Regions from separate parts of the Bradyrhizobium sp. SZCCHNR1093 genome, predicted to be linked through region 4. Evidence: predicted binding sites of a transcription regulator. Region 4 holds the regulator's gene; each other region holds the start of a gene.
What was found. The regulator PhoB, encoded in region 4, activates phosphate uptake and scavenging genes when phosphate is short. The targets are predictions, from matches to a motif close to TGTCATNNANCTGTCAT.

Region 1 (7,727 bases), on a different contig from region 4:
GCCAGTTTGGCGGCTACGACGAGAAGGAGCAGACGCTCAATCAATTGCTGGCGGAGCTCGACGGCTTCGACCCAAGCTCCGGCGTCATCCTGCTCGCCGCGACCAACCGGCCGGAGATCCTCGATCCCGCACTCATGCGCGCTGGCCGCTTCGATCGGCAGGTGCTGGTCGACCGTCCCGACAGGGGCGGGCGGCTTGCCATTCTCAAGGTGCATGTCCGCAAGATCACGGTCGCCGACAGCGTCGATCTCGACAAGGTCGCGGCCCTGACGACCGGCTTCACCGGCGCCGACCTCGCCAACCTGATCAACGAGGCTGCGATCGCGGCGACGCGCCGCAAGGGCCACGAGGTGACGTTCGACGATTTCACGATGGCGATCGAGCGCATCGTCGCCGGCATCGAGAAGAAGAGCCGCGTGCTCAGTCCCGCCGAGCGCCGCCGCGTCGCCTATCACGAGATGGGGCACGCGCTGGTCGCAGCCAATCTCGTCGGCGTCGATCCGGTGCAGAAGGTCTCGATCATTCCGCGCGGCGTCGGCGCGCTCGGCTACACGATGCAGCGCCCGACCGAAGATCGCTTCCTGCTCGCGGTCAGCGAATTGAAGAACCGCATCGCCGTGCTGATGGGCGGACGGGCTTCCGAGCAGTTGATCTTCGACGGCGACGTCTCGACCGGTGCCGCCGACGATCTGCAGCGTGCGACCGAGATCGCGATCGAGATGGTCACCAAATACGGGATGGATGCGACCGTCGGGCAGCGCACATACGCGCCGCGTCCACAGGTCTCGTTCCTGCAGCCACAGGATCAGATCGTGTCGGCGGCGGAGGAGACCGGCCGCGAGATCGATCTCGCCGTGCGGGATCTGATCGCAGACGGCGGCGCCCGCGCTCGCGCGATCCTCGAAAGCCATCGCCCGGACCTCGAGCGCGGCGTCACGCTCCTGATCGCCAAGGAGACGCTGACCGCCGAGGAGTTTGCGCCGTTGCGGCCGGCCTCCGCTGCGGTCCCGGTCCGGGATGCCGTTGTCTCGAGCTGATCCGGGTTTCTACGGGGGGTGTTCGCAACCGAAATCTAACCATCGCCTGATCAGTTGACCAGCAGCTCACCTTGACAGATCGAGGTCGTCGATCGGGGACCGGGCGGAGTTCGTTACGTGCTGCTGAATAACCTGAAGATCGCCCCCAAGCTCGCCATCGTCGTCGGCGTGGCGATGCTGGGCCTTGCTGCGGCCGGTACGTTTGCCGGCACTCTGATGCAAAAGGAGATGGTCGACGCCCGCATCGAACAGTGCCGGGCGATCGTCGAGACCGCGCGTAACATGGCCATGGGCCTCATCAAGGAGGTCGAAGCCGGCAAGCTGACGAAGGAGGCCGCGCTCGACGAGTTCGTCAATCGCGCGAGAACGATGACCTTCGACAAGGGCATGGGTTATCTGTTCGCCTACACGATGGACGGCAACGTGGTGTTGTCCCAGGATCCGAAGCAGCGTGGCTCGAATGTGATCGATTTCGAGCTCAACGGCCGCAAGCTCGTCGTCGAGCTGCGCGACGGCGTTGCCAAGAACGGCGAAGTCACCTTGCACTACGAATATCTGCGTCCCGGTCAGGAGCAGCCGACCCGCAAGATCTCCTATGCGGTGATGATTCCCGGCTGGAATACGTTCGTGGGCACCGGCGTCTATGTCGACGATCTCGATGCGAAGATGAAGCCCCTGAAATGGCTGATCTGGATGGCCTGCGCGGGCATCGCGGTCATCGCCGGCGGGATCGCCTGGCTGATCAGCCGCAGCATCAGCGTGCCGCTCGATCGTCTCGGCATCCGCATGCGCGAGATCGCAGATGGCCGGCTCGATGGCGAGATTCCCGGTGTCGGCCGCGGCGACGAGATCGGCGGGATGGCCGCCACCGTCCAGATCTTCAAGGACAACGCGCTGCGGATGCGCGAGCTCGAGCAGGCCGAGGCCGCCACCCAGCAGCGCGCGGCCGCCGAGCGGACCGCGGCCATGCAGAACCTCGCCGCCGACTTCGAGCGCAGCGTCAACGGCATCGTCCGCTCGGTGGCGTCGGCGGCCGAGAGCATGCAGCACACCGCGCAATCGATGACCTCGACCGCGAGCGATGCCAGCTCGCGCGCCTCGACCGTCAGCGCCGCCACCCAGAGCGCCAATGACAATGTCGGCACGGTCGCGGCCGCGGCCGAAGAGCTGTCGAGCTCGGTCAATGAGATTTCGCGCCAGGTCGCCCGTTCCAGCGAGATTGCGAGCAAAGCCGTGGGCGACGCGGAGCGCACCAATGCGACCGTTCAGGTGCTGTCGACCGGCGCCGAGAAGATCGGCGAGGTCGTCAAGCTGATCCATTCGATCGCGGCGCAGACCAACCTGCTGGCGCTGAACGCCACCATCGAAGCCGCGCGCGCCGGCGAGTCCGGCAAGGGCTTTGCCGTCGTCGCCTCGGAGGTGAAGGCGCTCGCCAACCAGACGGCGAAGGCGACCGAGGAGATTTCGGCACAGGTCGCGGCGATGCAGACCTCGACCCAGGATGCGGTCACCGCCATCAGCGGCATCACCCAGACCATCGCGCAGATGAGCGAGATCACCAATTCGATCTCGACCTCGATCGCGCAGCAGGGCGACGCGACGCGCGAGATCGCCCGCAACATCCAGTCCGTCGCTGCAGGCTCCAACGAGATCAGCGCCCATATCGGCGGCGTCACCAAGGCGGCGGAAGCGACCGGCATGGCTGCCTCCGAAGTGCTGTCGAGCGCGCGCGAGCTCGACAGCCAGTCGGGCCTGCTGCAGCAGGCCGTCGATGGCTTCATGGCGAAGGTGCGAACGGCCTGATCAGGTCAGGGCGCGCCGTTGATCCGGGGCTCTCGGATCAACGGCGGCCGTCAAGTCGTAGGCGTGCCAGCCGTCACTTGGCTTTGAGGAAGTCGCCGACCTCCAGCAGCACGAACTCGTTGTCGTCGGCCTTGTTGGGATCCCGGCTGGACGAGAACGGCAGGTTGTTGTCGTTGCCGACGATGATGTGGGTGTCGTCGACGCGGTCGACATTCTCGATCGTGAAGAACGGGAAGGCGAGCACGCCGTCGTTGAGCGGCTTGCGCGCCTTTTTGTCCGGATCCTTGATCTTCATCAGGTCGATAGAGGCGATCTTGCGGACCGGCTTGCCGACGTTGGCGTCGGACAGCTCGATCTTGTAGACGCGCTTGAACTTGGCGAGATCGGGAAAGCAGTTGCCGCCGCGCGTGCCCTGCGGGCAGGCCTTGTCGCTGGTGCCCTCGCCATTGTCGCGCTCGATGATCAGACCCTGGGTCGGATCGATCATGTTGAAATCGCCGATGGCGTTGCCGTTCTGCTCGAACACATACTGCCAGTAGCGGCCGGTGAACTTCTCCGCGGCGACGTCGAATTCGAGGATGCGCGAGGCTTCCTTGCCGTCGACCTTCTCCCAGTCCTTCTTGTCGGTGTCCCACAGCGGACCTTCGAGCAGGCCATAGATGAACTTGCTGTCCACCGACGACGCAAAGCCTTCATATCCCTTCGAGCGCCGCAGGTTGACGTTGGTATAGGTGGCGCCGGGCGCGGCCGGCGACTGCACCGCCCAGTGGTCGGGCGAGCGCACCGGCTTGCCGTCCGCGATCGTTTCAAACACGGCAAGCACCTTGCCGGTCCTGTCGGCCTTGATGACGTAGGGACCGAATTCGTCGCCGATCCAGAGATTGTCGCCGATGATCTGGAAGCCCTCGGTATCGAAATCGGCGCCGGTCAGGTAGCGCTTGGAAGTGTCCTCGTGCACGATGCGGAAGGGCACCTTCTTGTCGGGATCATGCAGGAAGATCGTCTCGAGCCGCTCGACCTTGCCGCTGGTCCAGTCGATCTTGTGGTGGTTCAGATAGAGCATCGAGTCGGGCGAGTTGTAGCGCGAGCCCATGCCGTTGTCGGTGAGGACCCAGAACGTGCCGTCGGCCATCTTCTTGATGCCGGAGTGGCCCTGGAGAGGTTGTCCCTTGAACGGGAGCGACACCCCGGTCGGACGCTCATAGGACTTGCCCATCACGCTGCCGATCGCGTCGATGCGCTTGCCGGTGGTGTATTTGCCGGAGGTCTTGAGATCGTTCGGGGCATCGGCCGGCGCCTCGACGAAGGACTCGGCCGGCATCACGGCATGGCCGGAGAGCGTCGCCGGGAATTCGCCTTCGCCCTGGGCGAATGCGGAGCCGGCGCTGAGGACCATCGCGGCCACGGTGGTAAGAAGATATCGATGCATGAAAAGCCTCCTGGGAGCTTGAACACGCGCCGTTCTGAACAGGAGGCCTGACGCGCCGCTGACATTTCGATGACAGCCGGATGATGCAGGCCGGTCGTCATGAGGCGTCTTGCCGCACGCTCATTGGTCGGGTTGGTGACCGGCCCGCGTCTGCGGGATCGGGACCCGCGAGGCGACGATCACGCCGGCGATGACCAGCGTGTAGCCCGCGAGATGGAACGGCTTGAGCTCCTCTCCAAGCAGCAGGATCGCCAGCACCGAGCCGAACAATGGCACGAGGTGCAGGAATGGCGCGGCGCGGTTCGGTCCGATCAGGCTGATGCCGCGATTGAAGAACAAATAGGCCAGCGTCGAGGCGAAGACGACGACGTAGCCGAGCGTCGCGATCGACAGCAGGTCGGGCGCGAGCACGAACCCGGACGAATATTCCCAGACCGCCAGCGGCAGCAGCAGAACGGCACCGAGGGCCGTGCAGGACGAGATCAGCGACAGTTGGTGCACCGCCGGCCGCCGCGTCATGGCGGCGGAGTAGAGTCCGAACACCAGCAAGGCGCCGGCGAACATCAGGTCACCGCGGTTGAACTGGATGCCCGCGAGCGCGCCGAGATCGCCGCGCGTCAGGATCACCAGCACGCCGCTCAGCGACATCGCGATGCCTGCGAACTGGGCCAGGCTCAGCCGAACGCCGAACAGCAACAGCGACCACAGCGCCACGAACAGCGGCGTCGACGATTGAATCAGCAGCCCGTTGAGCGCCTGGGTGTATTGCATGGCCCAATAGGACAGCGCGTTGTTGATCGCGAACCCGGTCAGCGCCAGCAGCAGTAGAAGCGGCCAATGCGCGAGCAGCGTTCGCCGGTCGCGCGCCAGGTGCGCGCGTGCGAACGGCCACAGCATCAGGAAGGTCCCGATCCAGCGGATGCACGAAAGCGTCAGGGGCGGCACGTGTCCGGCGACGTAGCGCGCGAGCACGATGTTGCCGGCCCAGAACAGCGAAGCCAGCGTGAGCAGCACATAGGGCTGGTTGTTGAGCCAGGCGAGCGGCGATGATGGCTTGATGTCGTCGACGGACAAGGGAGGCGGGTCGCTCTGACGCGGAAGCGCGCAAGGTGGGCCAAATCGCGGCGCAGCGCAATGCGCTGCCGGGGATTGGTGCCATGCAGGAGCCGTCGCCCGGGAGCAGTGCCTCACGTCGCTTGTTTTCGCGACGCCACGAACACGCCGGCCAGCACGAGGACGAAGCCGATCACGTGAAAGATCTGCGGCTGCTCGCCGAGGAACACGAAGGCCATGATCGAGCCGAACACCGGGACCACGTGAAAGAACGGCGCGGCGCGATTGGCGCCGATCAGGAGCACGCCGCGATTGAAGCAGAGATAGGCGATCGTCGAAGGAAAGATCGCGACGTAGAGCAGCGACAACAGGTTCTGCGCGTCGAGCGCCATGACCGGTCGCGCGTTGAGTTCCCAGATCAGCAGCGGAATGAGGCTGGCTGCGCCGCAACCGAAGGTGAAGGCGACCATCGACAGGCCGTGGATCTGCGGCCGCTTGATCGTCAGCACCGAGTAGAAGCCGAACACCGCCATCGCGAGGAGGAAGATCAGATCCCCTCTGTTGAAGCTGATGTCGGCCAGCGCGGTGGGGTGACCGCGCGTCAGGATGAGCAGCACGCCCACGAGCGACAGCACGATGCCGATGGCCTGCGCCAGGGTCAGGTGCACGCGCAACAGCAGCATCGACCAAATTGCCACGATCAGCGGACCAGCCGACTGCAGCAGCAGGGTGTTGAGTGCCTGCGTATATTCGAGCGACCAGTATTGCAGCGTGTTGAAGGCGCCGATGCCCGTCACGGACAACGCGATCATGATGCCGAGCCGCGACCGGATCGCGGGCCAGTCCTGGCGCAGTTGTTTCCAGGCGAGCGGCAGGATCAGCAGGAAGGCGAGCGACCAGCGCAGGAACGACAATGTCACCGGCGGGATGTGGCCGGCGGCAAGCCGCCCGACGATCGAGTTGCCGGCCCAGCACAGCGCCGTGATGCTGAGCAGCACATAGGGCTGGTTGGCGATCCAGGCGCGCGCGGGCGCGGCGGACGCGGTGGGATCGGCGGCGGACATGCGGCGGTGTTGGCCTGGTTCGATGCGCCGCGGCGCGCGGCCGGGATGTCCGGCCGCCGTTCCTCCCGGCGCTTTCGACAGACACCAATTGCAGATGCCTATCAAGAGGGCAGATGCATCGCGACCATGCAGCGATGGCCGTCGTCAAGATCGCGCACGAGCGTGTCCCTGGTGCGGTCTCCGCGGTCCGGATCGCACCGCGAGCGATTTGAGGCCCTCCGCACTGACCAGATAGGCGACGACGAGGGCGGCGATGGCAGCCAAGACGGTGAGGGGCGGTGCAACGAAGCCGAACCATGCGCCGGCCGGTGTGAAGGGCACGACCAGTGCGACGGCGAGCGCGGTGAGCGACGACGCCGTCAGCATCGGATCCGCCCGGTTGCTCCATGGCCGCCCATTGGTCCGGATGATGAAGATGACGAGAATCTGGGTTGCCATCGATTCGAGGAACCATGCGGTGCGGAATTCATCGGGCGTCGCATGGAACAAATACAGCAGCGCGCCGAAGGTGAGAAAGTCGAACAGGGACGACAGGGGCCCCATGATCGCGGCAAAGCGCATGAGCCGCTTCATGTCCCAGCGCTGCGGCCGCGCGGTCGCCTGCCGGCTCACGCGGTCGAACGGAATGCCGAGCTCGGAGAGATCGTAGAGCAGATTGTTGAGCAGGATCTGCGTCGGCAGCATCGGCAGGAACGGAAGCACCATCGATGCGGCGGCCATCGACAGCATGTTGCCGACGTTCGAGCTCGCACCCATTCGGACATACTTCAGGATGTTGGCGAAGGTGCGTCGGCCTTCTTCGACGCCGTTGGCGACGACGTCGAGATCAGAGGCGAGCAGGATGATGTCGGCGGCCGATTGGGCGACGCCGGTGGCGCCTTCGACGGACAGGCCGATGTCGGCGGCCTTCAGCGCCGGCGCATCGTTGATGCCGTCCCCGAGGAAGCCAACGATCTCGCCGGAGGCCTGCAGCGCCTTGACGATGCGCGATTTCTGATCGGGCGCCAGACGGCCGAACGCATCGGCTGAGTGCACCTGCACCGCGAGCGCGTCGTCGCTGAGCTCGGCGATGTCGCTGCCGGACAGCACGCGATCCGCCTTCAGCCCGACCAGGCCGGCCAGCCGCTTGACCACGACGGGATCGTCGCCGGAGAGGATCTTCAGCGCGATGCCGGCGCGGGCAAGCTGCGCGATCGCAGCCGCCGCGGTCGGCTTGGGCGGATCGGCGAACGCGCACAGCCCTTCGAAGATCAGTTCCTGCTCGTCGTCGGTTTCGATCTCGCGCGGCGCGCCGTTCCACGGCCGTGACGCGATCGCGACCGTGCGCAAGCCCTCGCGTGC
Region 2 (7,727 bases), on a different contig from region 4:
CTCGCGGGCCGCGCCCGCCGCCTTTGCAGCGCGCGCGTGCAGGAAAATGCTGGCGGTATGATTTTCTATGTCAGCGGGAAATCGCAGGTGATTTCAACGCAAGGTGCGTCGGCCGCCTTGCGACGCCGTTGCCCAGCTTTCCGCCTTGCCTAACTCCCTCGATTGACGGCATATTCCGGCGCGAAGCGGTCGCGGGTGGCGGCGAGGAATCGTCCAGTCGTCCGGCAGAGCCGCCGTACAGGAAGAAGCGAGGGCCAGGCGCTGAAGGCGCCGGCTTGGGGGGAATCTTTGGCTGACGAGTTCATTCTCGAGACCCACGGATTGACGAAGGAATTCGCGGGATTTTTTGCCGTTCGCGATGTTTCGCTCAAGATCCGCCGGGGCACCATTCATGCGCTGATTGGCCCGAACGGGGCCGGCAAGACGACGTGCTTCAACCTTCTGACCAAGTTCCTGCGGCCGTCGGCCGGCAAGATTCTCTATAAGGGTCAGGATATTACGGCGACGGCGCCGGCCGACGTGGCGCGTCTTGGCCTGGTCCGCTCGTTCCAGATCTCGGCGGTGTTTCCGCATATGACCGCGCTGGAGAACGTCCGCGTCGCCCTGCAGCGCCAGCATGGCTCGTCGTTCGATTTCTGGCGCTCCAAGAGCGTTCTGAACCGCTTCAACAACCGGGCGCTGGAGCTTCTCAACGACGTGGGCTTGAGCGAATTCGCCAACATTCCGGCGGTCGAGATGCCGTATGGGCGCAAGCGTGCGTTGGAGATCGCGACCACGCTGGCGCTCGATCCGGAGATGATGCTGCTGGACGAGCCGATGGCCGGCATGGGCCACGAGGACATCGACAAGATCGCCGCGCTGATCAAGCGCATCTCCGCCAAATACACGATCCTGATGGTCGAGCATAATCTCAGCGTCGTCGCCAACCTCTCCGACACCATCACCGTGCTGACGCGCGGCCAGGTGCTGACGGAAGGGCCGTATTCGGAGCTCGCCAAGGACGAGCGCGTCAAGGAAGCCTATCTGGGGGCCGGACATGCCTGAGGTGATGACGGCCAAGACGCCCACCGCTGGCGCTGTGACCAGCACCATTCTCGACGTCAAGAATCTCGAGAGCTGGTACGGCGAATCCCACATTCTCCACGGCATGAACTTCAACGTGAATGCCGGCGAGGTCGTCACCCTGCTCGGGCGCAACGGTGCCGGCAAGACCACGACCCTGAAGTCGATCATGGGAATCATCGGCAAGCGCACCGGCTCGGTCCAGTTCAACGGGCGCGAGCTGATCCGCATGACCTCCGACAAGATCGCGCGGCTCGGCATCGCGCTGTGTCCGGAGGAGCGCGGCATCTTCGCCAGCCTGGACGTGCGCGAGAACCTGCTGCTGCCGCCGGTGGTGCGGCCGGGCGGGCTCATGCTCGACCAGATCTTCGAGCTGTTCCCGAACCTGAAGGAGCGGCTGAAGAGCCAGGGCACCAAGCTGTCGGGCGGCGAGCAGCAGATGCTGGCGATCGCGCGCATTCTGCGCACCGGCGCCAGCTTCCTGATGCTGGACGAGCCGACCGAGGGTCTCGCGCCAGTCATCATCCAGCAGATCGGCCACACCATCGCGCGGCTGAAGAAGGAAGGCTTCACGATCCTCCTGGTCGAGCAGAACTTCCGTTTCGCCTCGACTGTCGCCGACCGCTACTACGTGGTCGAGCACGGCAAGGTCATCGACGGTTTCGCCAATGCCGATCTGTCGGCCAACATGGATAAGCTGCATACTTATCTCGGCGTCTGACCGGCGCCGGCGACGTTGACTTGGCGGTTTCCTCCCGCGGTCTTCTCTATGGTCTTCTCTACGGTCTTCTTGGCAGTTTTGTTGGAAAGTTCTGGAAGTTGGAAATGAAGAGCAAATTCATCGCGTCATTGCTGCTGGGAACGGCGCTCACTCTCGCCGCTGGCAGCGTCGCTTCGGCCGGCGACAAGACCGTCAAGATCGGCGCGCTGTCCGATCAGTCGGGCCTATATGCCGATCTCGGCGGTCCCGGCTCGACGCTCGCGGCGCAGATGGCGATCGAGGATTCCGGCCTCACCGCGAAGGGCTGGAAGATCGACGTCATCTCCGGCGATCACCAGAACAAGCCGGATATCGGCACCGCGATCGCGCGGCAGTGGTTCGACGTCGACAAGGTCGACGCCATCGTCGACGTGCCGAACTCGGGCGTGGCGCTCGCCGTCAACAACGTCGTCAAGGAAAAGAACGGCGTCTACATCAATTCGGGCGCTGCGACCTCGGATCTCACCAACGCGCAGTGCTCGCCCAACACGGTGCACTGGACCTACGACACCTACATGCTGGCGCACACCACCGGCCAGGCGCTGGTCAAGGCGGGCGGCTCGACCTGGTTCTTCCTGACGGCGGACTACGCCTTCGGCGCCGCGCTGGAGCGCGATACCACGGCGGTCGTCACCGCCAATGGCGGCAAGGTGATCGGCGGCGTCAAGCATCCGCTCAACACCTCCGACTTCTCGTCCTTCCTGCTGCAGGCCCAGTCGTCGAACGCCAAGGTCATCGGCCTCGCCAATGCCGGCGGCGATACCACCAATACGATCAAGCAGGCGGCCGAGTTCGGCATCAATAAGGGCGGCCAGAAGCTTGCCGCGCTGTTGCTGTTCCTGACCGACGTCAAGTCGATCGGGCTCGACATCGCGCAGGGCCTCAACTTCACCGAGACTTTCTACTGGGACATGAACGACCAGACCCGCGCCTTCTCCGAGCGGTTCGCCAAGCGGATGAAGAACGGCGCGCCGCCGACCATGGTCCAGGCCGGCGTCTATGCCGGTCTCGCGCATTACTTCAAGGCGCTGGACGCGCTGGGCGAGAACCCGCACGACGGCACCAAGATCGTCGACAAGATGAAGTCGATCCCGACCGAGGATACGCTGTTCGGCAAGGGCGAGATCCAGCCCAACGGCCGCACCATCCACACCGCCTATCTGTTCGAGGTCAAGAAGCCCTCGGAGTCCAAGGGCCCGTGGGATCTCTACAAGCTGGTCGGCTCGGTACCGGGCGACCAGGCCTTCACGCCGCTCGACAAGAGCGCGTGCGCCTTGTTGAAGAAATGAACCGCTGTGGCTCCGGCGGCTGACGTCGCCGGGGCCGCCATCTTCTGGGAAACGCCGAGAGAAAACAGAACAAGACGATGCAGGCCCTCTACGCACAGCTCCTGGTCGGACTGATCAACGGCTCGTTCTACGCGCTGCTCAGTCTCGGGCTTGCCGTCATCTTCGGCATGCTCAACATCATCAATTTCGCCCATGGCGCGCTCTACATGATGGGCGCGTTCTGCGCCTATTTCCTGCTCAACCTCGGCGGCATCAATTACTGGTGGGCGCTGCTGCTGGCGCCGATCATCGTCGGCGTCTTCGGCATGATCCTCGAGCGCACCATGCTGCAATGGATCGCCGGGCTCGACCATCTCTACGGACTGCTTCTGACGTTCGGACTGGCGCTGATCATCCAGGGCGTGTTCCAGAACTTCTTCGGCTCGTCCGGCCTGCCTTATGCGATCCCGGATCAGCTCCGTGGCGGCATGAATCTCGGCTTCATGTATCTGCCGGTCTATCGCGGCTGGGTCGTCATATTCTCCCTGGTCGTCTGTCTGGCGACCTGGTTCCTGATCGAGCGGACCCGGCTCGGCGCCTACCTGCGCGCCGCCACCGAGAATCCGACATTGGTGCGGGCGTTCGGCATCAACGTGCCGCGCATGATCACGCTGACCTACGGCCTCGGCGTCGGGCTCGCGGCCCTCGCCGGCGTGCTGTCGGCGCCGATCAACCAGGTGCGGCCCCTGATGGGCGAGCACATCATCATCGTGGTGTTCGCGGTGGTCGTGATCGGCGGCATGGGCTCGATCATGGGCTCGATCATCACCGGCTTCCTGCTCGGTGTGATCGAGGGACTGACCAAATATTTCTATCCCGAGGCTTCCAACACCGTGGTCTTCGTTCTGATGGTCCTGGTGCTGCTGGTGAAGCCGACGGGTCTGACCGGACGGGCGGCCTGACATGACATCCATCACCGACACGACCCTGCCGATCACCCCGCGCGCGATGCGCGACGAGATGATCGTGTTCGTCATCATGGCGGCGCTGCTGGCGATCGTACCGTGGACCGGGCTGTACCCGTTCTTCGTCATGCAGGCGCTGTGCTTCGCGCTGCTCGCCTGCGCCTTCAACCTCTTGATCGGCTATGGCGGCCTGCTGTCGTTCGGCCACGCGATGTTCCTGGGAACGGCCGGCTACTGCAGCGCCCACGCGCTGAAGGTGTGGGGGCTGCCGCCCGAGCTCGGCATCCTCACAGGCGTCGCCGGATCGTTCGTCCTGTCGGTGATCACCGGCTACATCTCGATCCGCCGCCAGGGCATCTATTTCGCGATGATCACGCTGGCGCTGTCGCAGCTGCTGTACTTCATCTATCTGCAGGCGCCGTTCACCCATGGCGAGGACGGCATCCAGGGCATTCCGCAGGGGCGGATGTTCGGCATCCTCGACCTGTCCAGGCCGACGGTGCTCTATTACGTCGTGCTGGTCGGCTTCCTCGCCGGTTTCCTGCTGATCTTCCGCACCATCAACTCGCCGTTCGGCGAAGTGCTGAAATCGATCCGTGAGAACGAGCAGCGGGCGATCTCGCTGGGTTACAAGACCGACCATTACAAGCTGCTCGCCTTCATTCTGTCCGGGACGCTGGCCGGCTTGGCTGGCGCGTTGAAGGTGTTCGTCGCCCAGAACGCCTCGCTGACCGACGTCGAGGTGGCGATGTCGGGGCAGATCGTGCTCATGACCCTGGTCGGAGGGCTCGGCACCGTATTCGGCCCCGTCGTCGGCGCGTTCGTGATCGTCGGCATGCAGCAATATCTGTCCGGCTTCGGCCAGTGGGTGACGGTGATCCAGGGCGTGATCTTCGTCGCCTGCGTGCTCACCTTCCGCCGCGGCGTGGTCGGCGAAATCGCCCATCTGTTCAAACGATCCCTTTAAGCCGTTGATCTGAAAAGAGATCGTCGAAAGGGCAGAAAGCGGTGGATGAACCGGCCACCGCTTCTGCTGGTGCGCGATCCGGAGTATGACAGTTCTGTGACGGGCCGGCCCTGGCCCGTTTCGGAATGGATGGATCTCGTCCCATGCTGCACTGGTTTCGCGCCGTCCTCCCGCGGGAGGAGCGGTTTTTCGATTTGTTCGCCCGCCACAACAAGGTGGTGATTCAGGGCGCCCATGCGCTGCAGGACATGTTGCAGGGCGGTGACGACATCCTCGCCCACTGCCAGCGCGTCAGCCAGTTCGAGAACGAGGCCGACAACATCACCCGCGAAGTGCTGACCGCGGTCCGCCGCACCTTCATCACCCCGTTCGACCGCGGCGACATCAAGAACCTGATCACCTCGATGGACGATGCCATCGACCAGATGCAGCAGACCGCCAAGGCCGTGGTGCTGTTCGAGGTCAAAGAGTTCGAGCCGACCATGCGCGAGATGGGCACCTTGCTGGTCGATTGCGCCAATCTGATCGGCCGCGCGCTGCCGTTGCTGCAGGCGATCGGCCAGAACGTGCCGATGATCACCGCGATCACCGAGGAGATGACCAAGCTCGAGGGCCGGGTCGACGACCTCCACGACATCGGGCTGAAGGAGCTGTTCCTCAAGCACCGCAAGGCCAATACTATGGACTTCATCGTCGGCGCCGAGATCTACGACCATCTGGAGAAGGTCGCCGACCGCTTCGACGACGTCGCCAACGAGATCAATTCGATCATGATCGAACAGGTCTAGGGTAGGGCCGCGCCGTGGACGCTCAACTCGGCCTTCCGATCCTGGTCGGCCTCATCGCCGTTGCGCTCGCCTTCGATTTCCTGAACGGCCTGCACGACGCCGCCAACTCGATCGCGACCATCGTTTCGACCCGCGTGCTCCGGCCGCAATATGCGGTGTTCTGGGCCGCATTCTTTAATTTCGTCGCGTTCGCGGTGTTCGGCCTCCACGTCGCGCAGACCATCGGTACAGGGATCATCGATCCCGCCATCGTCGACGCCCAGGTGATCTTCGCGGCCCTGGTCGGCGCCATCGTCTGGAACCTCGTCACCTGGGCGGCCGGCATTCCCTCGTCGAGCTCACACGCGCTGATCGGCGGCCTGGTCGGGGCAGGGGTCGCCAAGGCCGGCATCTCGGCCGCCGTCTGGAGCGGCCTGTCGAAGACCGTGCTCGCGATCGTGCTGTCGCCGCTGGTCGGGCTGGTGTTGGCGATGGTCCTGGTCGCGATCGTGTCCTGGGCCTCGGTGCGCTCGACGCCGTTCGCGGTCGACCGCGCCTTCCGCATCCTGCAATTCGCCTCGGCCTCGCTGTATTCGCTCGGCCATGGCGGCAACGACGCGCAGAAGACGATGGGCATCATCGCCGTGCTGCTGTATTCGCAGGGCCATCTCGGCAACGAGTTCACGGTGCCGTTCTGGGTCGTGCTGTCGTGCCAGGCGGCGATGGCGCTGGGCACCCTGATGGGCGGCTGGCGCATCGTCCGCACCATGGGCCTGCGCATCACCAAGCTGAACCCGATGCAGGGTTTCTGCGCCGAGACCGGCGGCGCGATCACGCTGTTCCTGGCGACCTTCCTCGGCGTGCCCGTCTCGACCACCCACACCATCACCGGGGCCATCGTCGGCGTCGGCGCCGCCCGCCGTGCCTCCGCGGTGCGCTGGAACGTGGCCGGATCGATCGTCTATGCCTGGGTCTTCACGATTCCGGCCTCGGCGATCGTCGCGGCGCTGACGTTCTGGCTGGTGTCGGTGCTCCGGCACTGATCCGGATCGGCCCGGCCGGGCTCAACTCGCCGGTTGGAGTTGCGGTGCAAAACGCCTATATGGAGGGCGCGCGGCGGCCGAGATCCCGCGCCTTTCCCGTAAATCGCCCGCTCTCTGGCCTGAAACGACGCCTGCCGCCTCATGTCCGATACTGCCGTCACGACCGAACAGCCCGCCCGCACCGCCTTGTCCGACGAGGTGGCGCGCCGGCGCACCTTTGCCATCATCTCGCATCCGGACGCCGGCAAGACGACGCTGACGGAAAAGTTGCTGCTGTTCGGTGGCGCCATCAATCTCGCGGGCCAGGTCAAGGCCAAGGGCGAGCGCCGCAACACCCGCTCGGACTGGATGAAGATCGAGCGCGAGCGCGGCATCTCCGTCGTCACCTCGGTCATGACCTTCGAGTTCGAGGGGCTGGTCTTCAACCTCCTGGACACGCCGGGCCACGAGGACTTTTCCGAGGACACCTACCGCACGCTGACCGCGGTCGACTCCGCGGTGATGGTGATCGACGCCGCCAAGGGCATCGAGGCGCGCACGCGAAAACTGTTCGAGGTCTGCCGCCTGCGCGACATCCCGATCATCACCTTCATCAACAAGATGGACCGCGAGAGCCGCGACACCTTCGATCTGCTGGACGAGATCGAGAAGACGCTGGCGCTCGACACCACGCCGATGACCTGGCCCGTGGGCCGCGGCCGCGACTTCATCGGCACCTATGACATCCGCGACGGCGGCGTGCGCCTGCTCGAAGGCGGCGGTGCCAAGACCGGCGCCGCGCAGCAGATCGCGATTTCGGAGCTCGGCAAGTTCAACGCCAATCTCGACATGAGCCAGATCACCGACGAGCTCGAGCTGGTCAAGGAAGCTTGCAAGCCGTTCGACCTGGAGGCAT
Region 3 (7,727 bases), on a different contig from region 4:
CCTGGCCGATCACGGCGCCGACGTGATCAAGGTCGAACCGCCGGCCGGCGACGAGGTCCGCGACTGGGGCCCTCCCTTCCACGACGAAGACGCTGCCTATTTCGTCGGGATCAACCGCAACAAGCGTTCGATCGGCCTCGATCTCGCTTCCGAGGGTGGCCGCGTCGTGCTGATGCGGATGCTCGAGACCGCCGACGTGCTGATCGAGAACTTCAAGCCCGGCACCTTGGAGAAGTGGGGCATCGGCAGCGACACGCTGCGCGAGACATTCCCGAAGCTGGTGCACTGCCGCATCTGCGGCTTCGGCGCCGACGGTCCGCGCGGCGGCAATCCCGGCTATGACGCGATCATCCAGGCGATGACCGGCATGATCGCCGCGACCGGCTCCTCGCAGAGCGGACCGATGCGGATCGGCGTGCCGCTGGTCGACATCACCACCGGACTCTATGCCGCGATCGGCATCCTGATGGCGCTGTCGGAACGGCAGCGCTCTGGGCTCGGCCAGTTCCTCGAGGTCACGCTGTATGAGACCGGCCTCGCGATCATGCATCCGCATACCGCAAACTACTTCATGCACGGCAAGCCGCCGTCGCTGACCGGCAACGAGCATCCGAACCTCGTTCCCTACGCGATCTTCCCAACCAAGACGGACGATATCTTCATCGGCGTCGGCAATGACGGCACCTTCCGCAAGCTCGCCAAGGAAATCGGCCGGCCGGAGCTCGGCACCGATCCGCGCTTCGCCCGCAACAAGGATCGCGTCGCCAATCGCGAGGCGCTGCGCGCCGAGCTCGCCGCCGTCTTCAGCCAATTCGAGGCGGAGCCGCTGTGCGACCGGCTGCTCGCGGCCGGCCTGCCGGCGGGACCCGTGCAGAAGATCGACCAGGCGCTGACCAATCCGCACACGATCTACCGCGGCGATGTCATCGAAAAGGACTGGTACAAGGGCGTCGCGTCGCCGATCCGGCTCGAACGCACCAAGCCGACCCTGCGCTCCACGCCGCCGAAGTTCAGCCAGCATGCGCAGGAGGTGCTCAGCGAGTTCGGCTATTCGGAGCACGAGATCCAGGCCCTGCTGTCCCAGGGCACGGTGTGCGCCGAGCGCAAGCGCTGAAGCGCCATCAGCCTGTCGTCTCCCCACGCTAGCGTCGCCTGGGGCATCGCCCCGGCGCCGCGCCGTCTCGCGCAAGTCGCGGCATTCCGCCGCGAAGCCGCGACGAACGCGCTTTCCGCTGACGATCCAACCGGTTATACATTCACAAAACTGTCATCTCGCGCTGCTACGGCCGCGACGCCGATGACGTTCCATGGGAGGTATTTTTTAATGTCACTTCGACAATTCTGGACCGCCGCCGCGGCGGCAGCCACGCTGGTCCTTGGCGCCGCCGCACCCGCGCATGCGGTGACGGAGATTCAGTGGTGGCACGCGATGACCGGCGCCAACAACGACGTCATCGTCAAGCTCGCCAACGATTTCAACGCCTCGCAGACCGACTACAAGGTCGTTCCGACCTACAAGGGCAACTACGCCGACACGATGAATGCCGGCATTGCCGCCTTCCGCGCCGGCAATGCGCCGCATATCATGCAGGTGTTCGAGGTCGGCACCGCCACGATGATGGCCGCCACCGGCGCCGTGAAGCCGGTCTACAAGCTGATGCAGGACGCCAGCGAGAAGTTCGATCCCAAGAGCTACCTGCCGGCCATCACCGGCTACTACTCGACCTCCAAGGGCGAGATGCTGTCGTTCCCCTTCAACTCGTCCTCCACGGTCATGTGGGTCAATCTCGACGAGCTGAAGAAGGTCAACGCCGAGATCCCGAAGACCTGGCCCGAGCTGTTCGAGACCGCCAAGAAGCTGAAGGCGGCCGGCCATCCGACCTGCGGCTTCTCCGGCTCGTGGGTCACCTGGGTCAATCTCGAGCAGCTCTCCGCCTGGCACAACGTGCCGCTCGCCAGCAAGGCGAACGGTCTCGACGGCTTCGACACCGTGCTGGAATTCAACGGTCCGCTGCAGGTGAAGCATCTCGAAAACCTGGTCGAGCTGCAGAAGGACAAGACCTACGACTATGCCGGCCGCACCAACACCGGCGAGGGCCGCTTCACCTCGGGCGAATGCCCGATCTACCTGACCTCGTCGGCGTTCTTCGGCAACGTCAAGGCGCAGGCCAAGTTCGCCTTCACCGCTGCGCCGATGCCCTATTATCCCGACGCCAAGGGCGCACCGCAGAACTCGATCATCGGCGGCGCCTCGCTCTGGGTGATGGGCGGCAAGAGCGCGGACGAATACAAGGGCGTGGCGAAGTTCCTGACCTTCCTCTCGGACACCGATCGTCAGGTCTATATCCACAAGGCCTCGGGCTATCTGCCGATCACCAAGGCTGCCTACGCGAAGGCCAAGGCCGAGGGCTTCTACAAGGATCAGCCCTACCTGGAGACGCCGCTGCTCGAATTGACCAACAAGGAGCCGACGGAGAATTCCCGCGGCCTGCGTCTTGGCAACATGGTGCAACTGCGTGACGTCTGGTCGGAGGAGATCGAGCAGGCTCTGGCCGGCAAGAAGACCGCCAAGCAGGCGCTGGACGCCGCGGTCGAGCGCGGCAACCAGATGCTGCGCCAGTTCGAAAAGACGGCCGTGAAGTGAGGCCAAGAGCCGGCAGGCCACCCGCGGCCTGCCGGCTCGCCGACCGACCATGCAGAAGAACGCCATCTTCCAATCAAAACTGCTGCCGTTCGTGCTGGTCGCTCCCCAGCTCGCGATCGTGCTGATTTTCTTCTATTGGCCCGCGATCCAGGCCGTCATCCAGTCGTTCCTGCTGCAGGACGCGTTCGGCCTGTCCACGAGCTTCGTCTGGTTCGAGAACTACGCCGACCTGCTCAGTCAGCCGGACTATTTTCAAGCCATTCTCCGCACCTTCGGCTTCTCCTTCGCCATCGCGCTCTCGTCGCTCTCGGTCGCGCTGCTGCTCGCGGTCATGGCGGACAAGCCGCTGCGCGGCGTCACGCTGTACCGGACGCTGCTGATCTGGCCCTATGCCGTCGCGCCGCCGGTGGTGGGCGTGCTCTGGATCTTCATGCTGCACCCGTCGCTCGGCGTGATCTCGCGCTATCTGCGCGCGATGGGCATCGACTGGAATCCGCTGCTCGACGGCGACCAGGCGGCGCTGCAGATCATCCTCGCGGCCGCCTGGAAGCAGATCTCCTACAACTTCCTGTTCTTCCTCGCCGGGCTGCAGAGCATCCCCCGCAGCGTGCTCGAGGCCGCCGCGATCGACGGCGCGCGGCCGATGCGGCGGTTCTGGACCGTGACCTTCCCGCTGCTGTCGCCGACCATCTTTTTCCTGCTGGTCATCAACATCGTCTACGCCTTCTTCGAGACGTTCGGCATCATCGACACGATGACCCGTGGCGGCCCGGGCAAGTCCACCGAGACGCTGGTCTACAAGGTCTACACGGACGGCCTGCTCGGCGGCAATCTCGGCTCGTCGGCCGCACAATCCGTCGTTCTGATGGTCATCGTCATCGTGCTGACGGCGATCCAGTTCCGCTTCGTCGAGCGCAAGGTGACCTACTGATGGTCGAGCAAGAAGGCATTCGACGCTACGTCGCGCACGCCATCCTGTGGATCGGAATCGCGATCGTGGCGTTCCCGGTGTATCTCGCGTTCGTCGCCTCGACGCAGGACAATGCGGTCATCGCCAACGGGCAGATGTCGCTGCTGCCGGGCGGGCACTTCCTGTCGACCTACTATCAGACCATCTTCGTCGGCACGAGCGGCTCGACCCGCGAGCCGGTGGCGACCATGCTGCTGAACTCGCTGGTCATGGCGCTGCTGATCGCCGTCGGCAAGATCGCGATCTCGATCATCTCGGCCTATGCGGTCGTCTACTTCCGCTTCCCGTTCCGCATGGCGATCTTCTGGCTGATCTTTATCACCCTCATGCTGCCGGTCGAGGTGCGCATCTATCCGACCTACAAGATCGTCGCCGACCTGCACATGCTCGACAGCTATGCGGGGCTGGCGCTGCCCCTGATCGCCTCGGCCACCGCCACGCTGCTGTTCCGCCAGTTCTTCATGACCGTGCCGGATGAGCTCCTGGAGGCATCCCGCATCGACGGCGCCGGGCCGCTCCGCTTCTTCTGGGACACCCTGCTGCCGCTGTCGCGCACCAACATGGCGGCGCTGTTCGTGATCCTGTTCATCCTCGGCTGGAATCAATATCTCTGGCCGCTGCTGATCACCACGCGCGACGACATGCAGACCATCCAGATCGGCATCCGCAAGATGATCACGACGACCGACGCGCTGACGGAGTGGCCGGTCGTCATGGCGACCGCCGTGCTCGCGATGCTGCCGCCGGTGTTCGTCGTCGTCGTCATGCAGCGCCTGTTCGTCAAGGGGCTGGTGGAGACGGAAAAGTGACGAGGGGGCGAATAGCGAATGGCGAGTGGCGAACAGGGATGTTCGCGCAACGGCTCGCTTCGTCCCCTTCCCTGTTCGCCACTCCCCATTCGCTATTCGCTAGGTAACCCATGGCCAACGTCACACTCCGCAACGTCCGCAAGGTCTATCCCGGCGGCTTCGAAGCCATCAAAGGCGTCGATGTCGATGTCGGCGATGGTCAGTTCTGCGTGCTGGTCGGGCCGTCGGGCTGCGGCAAATCCACCTTGCTGCGGATGGTCGCGGGGCTCGAGACGATCACGTCGGGCGAGATCGACATCGGCGGCCGCATCGTCAATGCCATCGAGCCTGCCGATCGCGACATCGCGATGGTGTTCCAGAACTATGCGCTCTATCCGCACATGACCGTCTATAACAACATGGCCTACGGCCTGCGCAATCGCGGCATGGCGGAGAAGGAGATCAGGACGCGCGTCGAGGACGCCGCGCGCATTCTCGAGCTCGGCTCCATGCTCGAGCGGAAGCCGCGGCAGCTGTCCGGGGGCCAGCGCCAGCGCGTGGCGATGGGCCGCGCCATCGTGCGCCAACCCAAGGTGTTCCTGTTCGACGAGCCGCTGTCCAACCTCGACGCCAAGCTGCGCATCGCGATGCGGGTCGAGATCCGCAAATTGCAGCGCCGGCTCAACACGACCGCGATCTACGTCACCCACGACCAGCTCGAGGCCATGACGCTCGCCGACGTCCTGGTGGTGATGAACGGCGGCAAGGTCGAGCAGATCGGCAATCCGCTCGACATCTATCAGAAGCCCGCGACCACCTTCGTCGCGTCCTTCATCGGCGCACCGCCGATGAACCTGATGCCGACCGATGGCGTGCGCGCCCAGTTGCACGGCGCCGACGCGGTTCCCGCAGAGGCGGGCCAGCTCGGCATCCGGCCTGAGGATTTCCAGCTCGGCGACACCGTTCCGGCGGGCGGGGTCGGGCTCGACCTCCGCGTCGAGGCGATCGAGCATGTCGGCGCCGAGACCTATGTCTATGGCGCGCGCCAGGATATGGGCAGCGATGACCGGCTCACCGCGACCGCCAACGACATCATCGTGCGGCTGCCGGGCACCGCCGCGCCGGAGATCGGCGCGCGGATTCGCGCCGTGGCGCCGCGGGCCAAGCTGCATCTGTTCTCGGCCGACGGCCGGCAGCGGCTGTCCGTTTAAACCCTTCCACAGGCTGGCCGTTCCGGCGCATTCGGGGTGCTTGAACGCGCCCCGGATCGTGCCCATATTGCTGCTCAAGGGGTGCCGTCAGGGCCCTGATACATCAAAGTCGCTTCGAGAGGACTTTGTAAACCATGTCTCGTGTTCCTTCGCTCTCCAGTCCGTTCCTGCTGGGCTTCGACGAGATCGAGCGCGTGCTCGACCGCGTCGTCAAAGGTGCCGACGGTTATCCGCCCTACAATATCGAGCGGTTCGAGCGCACCAATGGCCAGCCCGAGCGTCTGCGGATCACGCTGGCGGTGGCGGGTTTTACCCGCGACCAACTCGATGTCACCATTGAGGAAAACCAGCTCGTCATCCGCGGCCGGCAGCAGGACGACAAGACCAGGCAATACATTCATCGCGGCATCGCCGCGCGCCACTTCCAGCGCACCTTCGTGCTGGCGGAGGGAATGCATGTGCTCGGTGCGGACCTGAAGAACGGGTTGTTGTCGGTCGATCTGGCCAGGCCGGAGCCTGAGCGGATCGTTAAGACAATCGCTATCAATGAACACGAATAATGGTTTGATGGAACGAGTAGCGGACTCGACCGCTTGAGTCTCAGAAGGAGTCGAGACCATGACTGAAGGTAATGTCGCGTCGGAATCCCCCGTCTCCCTGGAGTCACTGGCAACCCTGGGCGAGGGCCACATCGCTTATGTGAAGCAGATCCGCTCTGAAGACGTGCCGGGACTGTTTCCGCAGGCGCCGCACATCGCGCCGGGACTGAAGCTGTTCGCCTTGCATGCCGCCGACGGCACGCCGATCATGCTTACCGACAGCCGCGAAGCAGCGATTGCGAATGCGTGGAGCCACGAACTCCAGGCCGTGAGCGTCCACTGACGCAAAGGCCGAGCCGCAGCGCTTGCAGCGACCGCTTCTCGTGAGACTCGATGCTCATGAGGAGCACGCGGCTCACGGACTGACACGAGGGCGGTCCCCGGAAACGGGGACGGCCCTTTTTTCTGCTGGGCTGCCCGGAACGATCGCCGCACATGACCTTGCTGACAACACCCATGAGCGCGGCCGGTTTGCGCGCAGATCCTGCGCTCGCGGACGCACTGCTCGCGCTTAACAACGCGCATGCCTCCGAGCTGTCGTGGCTCACGCCCGAAACGCTCGTGCAGCTGCTCGATCGGGCATGGCGGGCCTGGCGGATTGGCGGGGCCGATGCGCTGATGATCGCGCTCGACCACGCCGCCGTCTACGATAATCCCAATCACCGCTGGTTTCGCGCGCGCTACGATCGGTTCATCTATGTCGACCGCATCGTGGTGGCGCCGGCCGCCCGCGGCCGGGGCCTGGCGCGGCAGCTCTATGAGGAGCTGATTCGGGAGGCGACCGCGGCGGACCACGACCGCATCGTCTGCGAGGTCAATCTGGATCCGCCCAATCCGCAGTCGGACGCGTTTCATGCTGCGCTCGGCTTCGCGCCGCTGGCGGCGGCCAGCATCCATGGCGGCGCCAAAACGGTGCGCTACATGGCGAGATCATTGCGATAGCCGGGGAAGGACGAAGCGGCGGCCGAAGTGCTTTTGAGAAATTTGTTTCCGTCGATGTCCGTAACGGTCGATTTGACAACCAGATACAATCCGACCCGGTTTAAGGCGAAGGTGTCCAATCCTTAAGTTGTCCCTGTTGCGGCACGCGCTAGTCCGCTGTGTGACGAGCATGTGTAGGGATGGCAAATGCATGGATCACGGCTTGATGCAGGCGTCTTTCGAGAACTTGCACTCGGGACCCTACCCAACCGGCACGTCTTTCTTGGCAGTCCTCCGCCGGGGCCGAGCCCTTACTACGTCATCTGCAACAGCGTGCCGAAAGCGGGGACGTACCTGCTGGTCGAACTCGTCAGAGCGCTGGGCGGTCATGTCGATGTCGGCTATCACACCTACACGTCATCGATCAGCAAGCTGAATCCCGACGGTTCGCTCGACTACGGACGCGCGCTTCCGGCCCCGCTCTGGGCGTCGGCCCTGCGCTCCGGCTACTCCTGCGCCTCGCACACCGAGTATTGTCCGTATCTTGAGCAATACCTCCTGGGCAGACCAGAACACAAGATGCTGTTCATCGTC
Region 4 (7,727 bases):
GCAGCCACAGCATCCTGATCGTTCCCTCCGAGCCGACCATCATGAGGCCCCGCTCCTAGCCCGTCTTATGCGTTCCGCTTCGTATCGCCGGCGGGTTTAGCGCCCCCGCACGAACGCTGGCAAGCGCTTCGCCGGGCGTCGCCTCGGAACCGCGCTGACTGCGACCGAGCAGCATGGCGACCGCCCAGATCAGTCCGAACACGCCGATCGCGACGAGCCCGAGATTGGCGACGTCGCCGCCCAGCGCGGTGGCGACGTCAGCCCATCCCCCCGTCAGGCCAAGCCGCGGCGCCAACAGCGTGAACGCCTCGAAGCTGCCGATCACCAGCGCGATGGCAACGGATGCGCCGGTGATCACGAGGTTATAGCGCAGCTTGCGTGCGGGATCGGTCAGCGCCCAGCGATAGGCGCCGACCATCAGCATGCTGTCGGCGGTGTCGACGGTGGCCATCGCAGCCGCGAACAGCGCCGGGAATACCAGCACATGGGCGAGGCTCGCGCCGCGCGCAGCCTCGGTCGCCGACAGGCTGAGAAGCCCGATCTCGCTCGCGGTGTCGAAGCCGAGACCGAACAGGAAGCCGAGCGGATACATGTGCCAGGCGCGTCCCACCAGGCGGAGCACGGGGCGCAGCAGGCGGATGAGGATGCCCCGTCCGCTGTTTCCGGCTGTTTCCATCTCGGACTGCGGCTGTGCGGCGCGGCGCCAGAGGTTCACGAACAGAATGAGGTTCGCCAACGCGATAAGCAGCAGGAAGCCGGCCGATACCGACGTGCCGATGACGCCGCCGATCGCCCTGATCGCACTCTCTTCATCCAGGAGGTCGGCGCCGGCGATGAGGCTCACGACGATGGTGGCGATGACGACGACGCTGGAATGGCCGAGCGCAAAATAGAGGCCGGCGGCGCGCGGAGGGTTACCGTCCTGCACCAGCTTCCGCACGACGTTGTCGATGGCCGCGATGTGATCCGCATCGACCGCATGGCGCAGCCCGAGCAGCCAGGCCAGCATCGCGGTGCCGACGATGGCGGGCCGGTCGGCGTAGAGCGCGAATGCCCAGGCCCAGGCGAGCGCGTTGGCCGCGACCAGCCCGCCGACGAGCGCAACGTTGCGGCCGGGCTGCGACCGCCACCACAGCAGCCGCGCGGCCCGAGGATGATCAATTGGAACAATCGTCATACTCGGACTATAGCAAGAGCTAGGCCAGTTCGGTAAAGGCCCCGCTGCAGGCGAAAGCTGCAGGAAAACCTGGGTGGCGCTTCCCGGACCGCCCTCTCGCTTGGCAACCCGCTATCCAGTCACGCACAGATCATGACCAGCGGCGGGACCTCGTCTCTCTCGCTCCTTCCCTCACCGCGCCGAGGCACTCTGCGCCGCGATCTCGCGGCGCACGACCGCCTCGAACTGGCTCGCGGGGGCGGCGAACATCAGCCGGGTCTCCTCGTGGAACGCCGAGAAGATGCCGACCACGGCCGGCTCCCCGCCGACCTCGGCCAGGATCGGCGAGCCCGAATAGCCGAAATTGGCCAGGCAATGCACTGTCAACAGCCGGGCATCCCCGGTCATGCCGGCGCTGCAATTGCGCTGGCCGGTCGGCGAATAGCGCCGCTCCTGGCCATAGCCGATCTCGGAGATGGTTCCGGCCGTGGTCGCAGCCGCGAGCTCCTCGCGGGTCAGCGCCTTGACCGCCACCGGCTTCGACGGCAGCGCATCCTTCAGCACGATCAGCGCCCAATCGGCGGGCGAGCGGTCGAGCGACCATCTGTCGTGCCGGGTCGGGACGAAATCGGGCGCCACGATCAGCTTGTCGGCGACCGACGATGCCGCCGGCGTGCCACGGTTCATGCCGGCCAGGAAGCGGACATTGCCGGGGCTGACCTGCGCCACGCCGTTGAAGACGCAATGCGCGGCGGTGAGCACGACGCGCGGCGCCACCAGGGTGCCGGTGCACCAGCCGCCGCTCGAGTATTGCGCGACGGTGACGACGCCGATCGACGACGCCGGCCAGGAGGTGGGATCGACGACCTCGCCGATGTGGCGATCGAGCCCGAGCAATTGCTCCGGACGCGGAGTGGCAATGCCCGCATCCGCCGATTCCGGTTTCGGCTGCCAGGACGCAATGGCGCTCTGGGCCTGGACGCGCTGCGGCTCGGTCAACCTGACCCGCTGCACGTCGCGGCCGGCCGATCGCACGCCACTACGGCCCGCCATCACCAGCCAGGCATAGCCCTGCACGACGTCCTGTTTCACACCGCGGCCGTCGAGCAGCATCAGGCCGAGCATGTATTGCGACTGGGCGAAGCCCTGCGCCGCGGCGCGGCTGAACCAGCGACTGGCTTCGCCGTAGTTGGAGGCAACACCCTCGCCATTGACGTAGGCGATGCCGAGATAATGTTGCGCGACGGCGAGCCCCTGATCGGCGGCCTTGCGGTACCAGGCCAGCGCCTCGCTCGGATTACGCGGCACGCCCCAGCCGAACGCCTGCATGAAGCCGACGTCGAACTGCGCCCGCGCATCGCCCTTGGCGGCCAGCGGCAGCAGCCGTCGCATCGCCGCCGCATGCTGCCCGTTGCCTGCCGCCGCGACCGCGTCCTCGAGCTCGGCGGCCGGGGCGCCCGCCAAGCTGCCGAGCAGCATGACAAGAGATATGATGATGGTCTTGATCAAGGGCGTCCGCTGGGACCGAAACATCGTGACGGGCCACGAAGCAGACACGATCAAGACGGCGGCGGCGTGGCGGAAAGCGGACCGCGATCTCCTCAATCGGGCCCGCTCGCGCCTCACACCTTCTTCATCCTCACGCCCATCGCCCTTACACCTGCTCGCTCTTGGCGAAGCGATCATCGAGCGCATAACCGGCGCCGCGCACGGTGCGGATCGGGTCCTGCTCGCGGCCGGGATTGAGCAGCTTGCGCAGGCGGCCGATATGGACGTCGACGGTGCGCTCGTCGATGTAGATGTCGCGGCCCCAAACGCTGTCGAGCAGCTGTTCGCGGCTGAACACGCGGCCGGGGTGCTCGAGGAAGAATTCGAGCAGGCGGTATTCGGTCGGGCCGAGATCGATCGGCCGCCCCGAGCGCGCCACGCGGCGTTTCTCGCGGTCGAGCTCGATGTCGCCATAGGACAGCACGGTCGCCAGCCGCTCCGGGCTCGCCCGCCGCAGCAGGCCTTTCACGCGCGCCAGGAGCTCCGGCACCGAGAACGGCTTGACGATGTAGTCGTCGGCGCCGGTGGCGAGTCCGCGCACGCGCTCGCTCTCCTCGCCGCGCGCCGTCAGCATGATGATCGGCAATTGCCGGGTCTCGGTCCGCGCGCGCAGGCGGCGGCACAGCTCGATGCCGGAGAGGCCCGGCAGCATCCAGTCGAGCACGACGAGATCCGGAACGCGCTCCTTCAGCCGCGTGTCGGCCTCGTCGCCGCGCGCCACGGTCTCGACCTCGTAGCCTTCGGCCTCGAGGTTGTAGCGCAGCAGCGTCGTCAGCGCCTCCTCGTCCTCCACCACCAGAATTCGGGCGCCCATGTCTGAACCGTCTCTCTTAGTTACCGGGAATCGTCGTCGCGAAGCTCGTCATGTCGCCCTTCGGGCGCTTGTCCATGATCTGCTGGCCTTCGATCATATAGAATACAGTCTCGGCGATGTTGGTCGCGTGATCGCCGATGCGCTCGATGTTCTTGGCGCAGAACATCAGGTGGATGCAGAACGAGATGTTGCGCGGATCCTCCATCATGTAGGTCAGGAGCTCGCGGAACAGCGAGGTGCAGATGGCGTCGACTTCCTCGTCGCCCTTCCACACCGTCATCGCCGCCGGCAGGTCATGCGCGGCATAGGCGTCCAGCACCGTCTTGACCTGCGACTGCACCAGATCGGTCATGTGCTCGAGGCCGCGGATCAGCTTCAGCGGATGGAAGTCGCTCTCCAGCGCCGCGACGCGCTTGCCGATGTTCTTGGCGAGGTCGCCGATGCGCTCCAGATCGGTCGCCACGCGCATCGCGCCGACGATCTCGCGCAGGTCGACCGCCATCGGCTGGCGACGGGCGATCGTGAGCACGGCGCGCTCCTCGATGATGCGCTGCAGCTTGTCGACCTCGGCGTCGGTGGCGACCACCTTCTGGCCGAGCGCGATGTCGCGCCGCACCAGCGCATCGACGGAATCGACGATCAGCCGCTCCGCGAGGCCGCCCATCTCCGATACCAGACGGGTCAGGTCCTGCAGATCGCTGTCGAACGCCTTGGCGGTATGTTCACTGGCCATGATGATCTCCTGAAGGCAATGTCGTCGGCGTCAGCCGAACCGGCCGGTGATGTAATCCTGGGTCCGCCGATCACTCGGCGAAGTGAAGATCTTGCTGGTGTCGTCGAACTCGATCAGCTCGCCGAGATACATGAAGGCGGTCTTGTCGGAGACGCGCGCCGCCTGCTGCATGTTATGCGTCACGATGGCGATCGTATAGTTTTCGGCCAGCTCCTGGATCAGCTCCTCGACCTTGGCGGTCGAGATCGGATCGAGCGCCGAGCACGGCTCGTCGAACAAGATCACCTCCGGCCGGACCGCCACGGTGCGCGCGATGCACAGCCGCTGCTGCTGGCCGCCGGACAGCGACAGGCCCGAGGCGTTGAGCTTGTCCTTGACCTCGTTCCACAACGCGCCGCCGCGCAGCGCCTTCTCGACCCGGTCGTCCATCTCCGACTTCGAGATCTTCTCATAGAGGCGGATGCCGAAGGCGATGTTTTCGTAGATCGTCATCGGGAACGGCGTCGGCTTCTGGAACACCATGCCGACCCGGGCGCGCAGCAGATTCAGATCGAGCTTGGGATCGAGGATGTTGGTGTTGTCGAGCATCAGCTGCCCGGTCGCCCGCTGGCCCGGATAGAGATCGTACATCCGGTTGAAGATGCGCAGCAGCGTGGACTTGCCGCAGCCGGACGGGCCGATGAACGCGGTGACGCGGTTGGTGCCCAGCGACAGGTTGATGTTCTTCAGCGCGTGATGGTCGCCGTAGTAGAAGTTGAGGTTGCGCGCGGTCACCTTGGCCGGCGCATCCGGAAGCGCCTTGCCGTGAAGAGCGTGATTGGGCTGACTGACGGAGACGGACAGTTCGGTCATTTGGTGTTCCTCTCGGCGCCAAGAATGCGTGCACCGATGTTCAGGGCGAGCACGGCCAGAGTGATGAGAAGGGCTCCGCTCCAGGCCAGTTGCTTCCAGTAGGCATAAGGGCTCTGGACGAAATTGTTGATGGTGACGGGCAGGTTCGCCATCGTCCTGGAAAGGTTGAGGCTCCAGAACTGGTTCGACAGCGCGGTGAACAGCAGAGGCGCGGTCTCGCCGGCGACGCGGGCGGTGGCAAGCAGCACGCCGGTGATGAGGCCCGAGCGCGCCGCCCGATAGGCGATGCGGCGGATCACCAGCGAGCGCGGCAGGCCGAGCGCAGACGCCGCCTCGCGCAGCGGGTTGGGCACGAGCAGCAGCATGTCCTCGGTGGTGCGCAGCACCACCGGGATCACGATGACCGCCAATGCAAGGGAACCCGCGAGTGCCGAGAAGCCGCCCATCGGCACCACGACCGCACCATAGATGAACAGGCCGATGATGATCGAGGGCGCCGACAGCAGGATGTCGTTGATGAAGCGGATCACCGAGGTCAGGCGGTCGTTGCGGCCGTATTCGGCGAGATAGGTGCCGGCGAACAGGCCGAGCGGCGCGCCGATGCCGACGCCGATGATCGTCATGATCAAGGAGCCGACGATGGCGTTGCGCAGGCCGCCTTCGCTGGAGCCGGGTGGCGGCGTGTCGGCGGCAAAAACCTGCAGGCTGAGGCCGGCGAGTCCGTTATAGAACAGCGTGAACAGGATCAGCGCCAGCCAGGTGACGCCGAACATCGCGGCGGCGACGCAGAGGCCGCGGATCACGATGTCCCTGCGGCGCCGGCGCGCATAGATCGGATTGACCGGCGCATCGAGTGTAAGCGTATCAGCGCTGGACATGGCTTATTTTCCCGCCTTGGCTTCGAGCCGCATGAGCATCAGCCGCGCGCTCGCCAGCACGAAGAAGGTGAGCACGAACAGCAGCAGGCCGAGCAGGATCAGGCTCGACTGGTGCAGCCCGTCGCTCTCCTGGAATTCGGAGGCGATGGCGGCCGAGATCGTGGTGCCCGGCGCGAAGATCGAGGATGAGATCCGGAACGAGTTGCCGATGATGAAGGTCACCGCCATCGTTTCGCCGAGCGCACGGCCCAGCGCCAGCATGACGCCGCCGATGACGCCGACGCGGGTGTAGGGAATGACGACGCTGCGCACGACCTCCCAGGTGGTGCAGCCGACCCCGTAAGCGGCTTCCTTCAGCACCGGCGGGACGGTCTTGAACACGTCGACCGAGATCGAGGTGATGAACGGCAACACCATGATCGCCAGGATCAGCGAGGCGTTGAACAGGCTGAGATAGGACGGCGGACCGGCGAAGATGTCCTGCAGCACGGGGATGCCGGCGCAGAGATTGATCATGAACGGCTGGAACGTATAGGCCAGGAACGGCCCCAGCACGAAGAAGCCCCACATGCCGTAGATGATCGACGGAATGCCGGCGAGCAGCTCGATGGCAAGTCCGATCGGACGGCGCAGCCATTGCGGGCACAGCTCGGTGAGGAAGATCGCAATGCCCAGACCGACCGGAATGGCGATCAGCATCGCAATGAAGGACGTGACCAAGGTGCCGTAGATAGGGCCGAGCGCACCGAGCACCGGCGGATCGGCCGACGGCGCCCAGCGCCGCGTCCACAGGAATTCGAAGCCATATTCTCTCATGGCCGGCCATGCGCCGACGATGAGCGACAGGATGATGCCGCCCAGGATCAACAGGACGGAGATCGCGGACAGCCGCGTGATCCAATAGAAGGTCACGTCGCCGAGCTTGAAGGCGTTGAGCGCGCGTGCCCGGTCATAGGGTCCGGCAGCGGCCGCGATATCGCTGACTTCGGTCTGAACCGCCATCTCTGCCAATTCTGCCCCCTGTTCCTTGGACACGCCGCAACCCCGGTAGCGTCCCTCCCCCGGAGGCCGGGAGAGGGGATTTTCGATACGTCCAGCTCAGCTCTTGATGTCGGCCGACCAGGTCTTCTCGATCAGCTTCACGACGCTGTCGGGCATCGGGATGTAGTCGAGCTCCTCAGCCATCTTGCCGCCCTTCTCGAACGACCACTTGAAGAACTTGATGGCTTCGCCGGACGCCGCCTTGTCGGCCGGCTCCTTGTGCATCAGGATAAAGGTCGCCGCCGTCATCGGCCAGGACTTGTCGCCGGGCTGGTTGGCGAGGATCACGTAGTAGCCGGGAGCCTTGGCCCAGTCGGCATTCGCGGCCGCGGCCTGGAAGGCCTCGACGGTCGGCTGCACGGTCTTGCCGGCCTTGTTCATCATGCCGGTGTAGGTGAGCTTGTTCTGCTTGGCATAGGCGTACTCGACATAGCCGATCGAGTTCTTGGTCTGGCCGATGTTGCCGGACACACCCTCGTTGCCCTTGGCGCCGACACCGACCGGCCACTCGACGGCGGTGTTGAAGCCGATCTTGCTCTTCCAGTCGGCGCTCACCTCGGAGAGGTAGTAGGTGAAGTTGAAGGTCGTGCCCGAGCCGTCGGAGCGGCGGACCACGGCGATCGCATCGGACGGCAGCTTGACGCTGGGGTTGAGCTTCTTGATCGCGGCGTCATCCCACTTGGTGATCTTGCCGAGATAGATGTT

Region 1: the regulator PhoB is predicted to act here: its motif matches at 4,339-4,355, upstream of QX070_RS00670 (esterase-like activity of phytase family protein).
Region 2: the regulator PhoB is predicted to act here: its motif matches at 5,108-5,124, upstream of QX070_RS22785 (DUF47 domain-containing protein).
Region 3: the regulator PhoB is predicted to act here: its motif matches at 1,255-1,271, upstream of ugpB (sn-glycerol-3-phosphate ABC transporter substrate-binding protein UgpB).

What each region holds. Positions count from the first base shown of each region.
Region 1 is NZ_JAUHJJ010000001.1:131,198-138,924, reverse strand. Features, by position in the region: gene ftsH (ATP-dependent zinc metalloprotease FtsH) at 1-1,037, shown strand, start outside; gene QX070_RS00675 (methyl-accepting chemotaxis protein) at 1,155-2,840, shown strand; gene QX070_RS00670 (esterase-like activity of phytase family protein) at 2,914-4,269, opposite strand; gene QX070_RS00665 (DMT family transporter) at 4,390-5,343, opposite strand; gene QX070_RS00660 (DMT family transporter) at 5,457-6,386, opposite strand; gene mgtA (magnesium-translocating P-type ATPase) at 6,531-7,727, opposite strand, start outside.
Region 2 is NZ_JAUHJJ010000007.1:199,273-206,999, forward strand. Features, by position in the region: gene QX070_RS22760 (ABC transporter ATP-binding protein) at 289-1,044, shown strand; gene QX070_RS22765 (ABC transporter ATP-binding protein) at 1,037-1,783, shown strand; gene QX070_RS22770 (ABC transporter substrate-binding protein) at 1,888-3,111, shown strand; gene QX070_RS22775 (branched-chain amino acid ABC transporter permease) at 3,189-4,052, shown strand; gene QX070_RS22780 (branched-chain amino acid ABC transporter permease) at 4,054-5,022, shown strand; gene QX070_RS22785 (DUF47 domain-containing protein) at 5,166-5,810, shown strand; gene QX070_RS22790 (anion permease) at 5,825-6,832, shown strand; gene QX070_RS22795 (peptide chain release factor 3) at 6,974-7,727, shown strand, end outside.
Region 3 is NZ_JAUHJJ010000021.1:25,325-33,051, forward strand. Features, by position in the region: gene QX070_RS32615 (CaiB/BaiF CoA-transferase family protein) at 1-1,114, shown strand, start outside; gene ugpB (sn-glycerol-3-phosphate ABC transporter substrate-binding protein UgpB) at 1,325-2,644, shown strand; gene ugpA (sn-glycerol-3-phosphate ABC transporter permease UgpA) at 2,694-3,575, shown strand; gene ugpE (sn-glycerol-3-phosphate ABC transporter permease UgpE) at 3,575-4,423, shown strand; gene QX070_RS32635 (sn-glycerol-3-phosphate import ATP-binding protein UgpC) at 4,534-5,613, shown strand; gene QX070_RS32640 (Hsp20 family protein) at 5,748-6,173, shown strand; gene QX070_RS32645 (DUF1150 family protein) at 6,232-6,495, shown strand; gene QX070_RS32650 (GNAT family N-acetyltransferase) at 6,648-7,154, shown strand; gene QX070_RS32655 (sulfotransferase domain-containing protein) at 7,341-7,727, shown strand, end outside.
Region 4 is NZ_JAUHJJ010000002.1:919,748-927,474, reverse strand. Features, by position in the region: gene QX070_RS09925 (HupU protein) at 1-40, opposite strand, end outside; gene QX070_RS09920 (HoxN/HupN/NixA family nickel/cobalt transporter) at 56-1,177, opposite strand; gene QX070_RS09915 (trypsin-like serine protease) at 1,349-2,665, opposite strand; gene phoB (phosphate regulon transcriptional regulator PhoB) at 2,811-3,518, opposite strand; gene phoU (phosphate signaling complex protein PhoU) at 3,535-4,251, opposite strand; gene pstB (phosphate ABC transporter ATP-binding protein PstB) at 4,282-5,103, opposite strand; gene pstA (phosphate ABC transporter permease PstA) at 5,100-5,981, opposite strand; gene pstC (phosphate ABC transporter permease subunit PstC) at 5,985-6,983, opposite strand; gene pstS (phosphate ABC transporter substrate-binding protein PstS) at 7,080-7,727, opposite strand, start outside.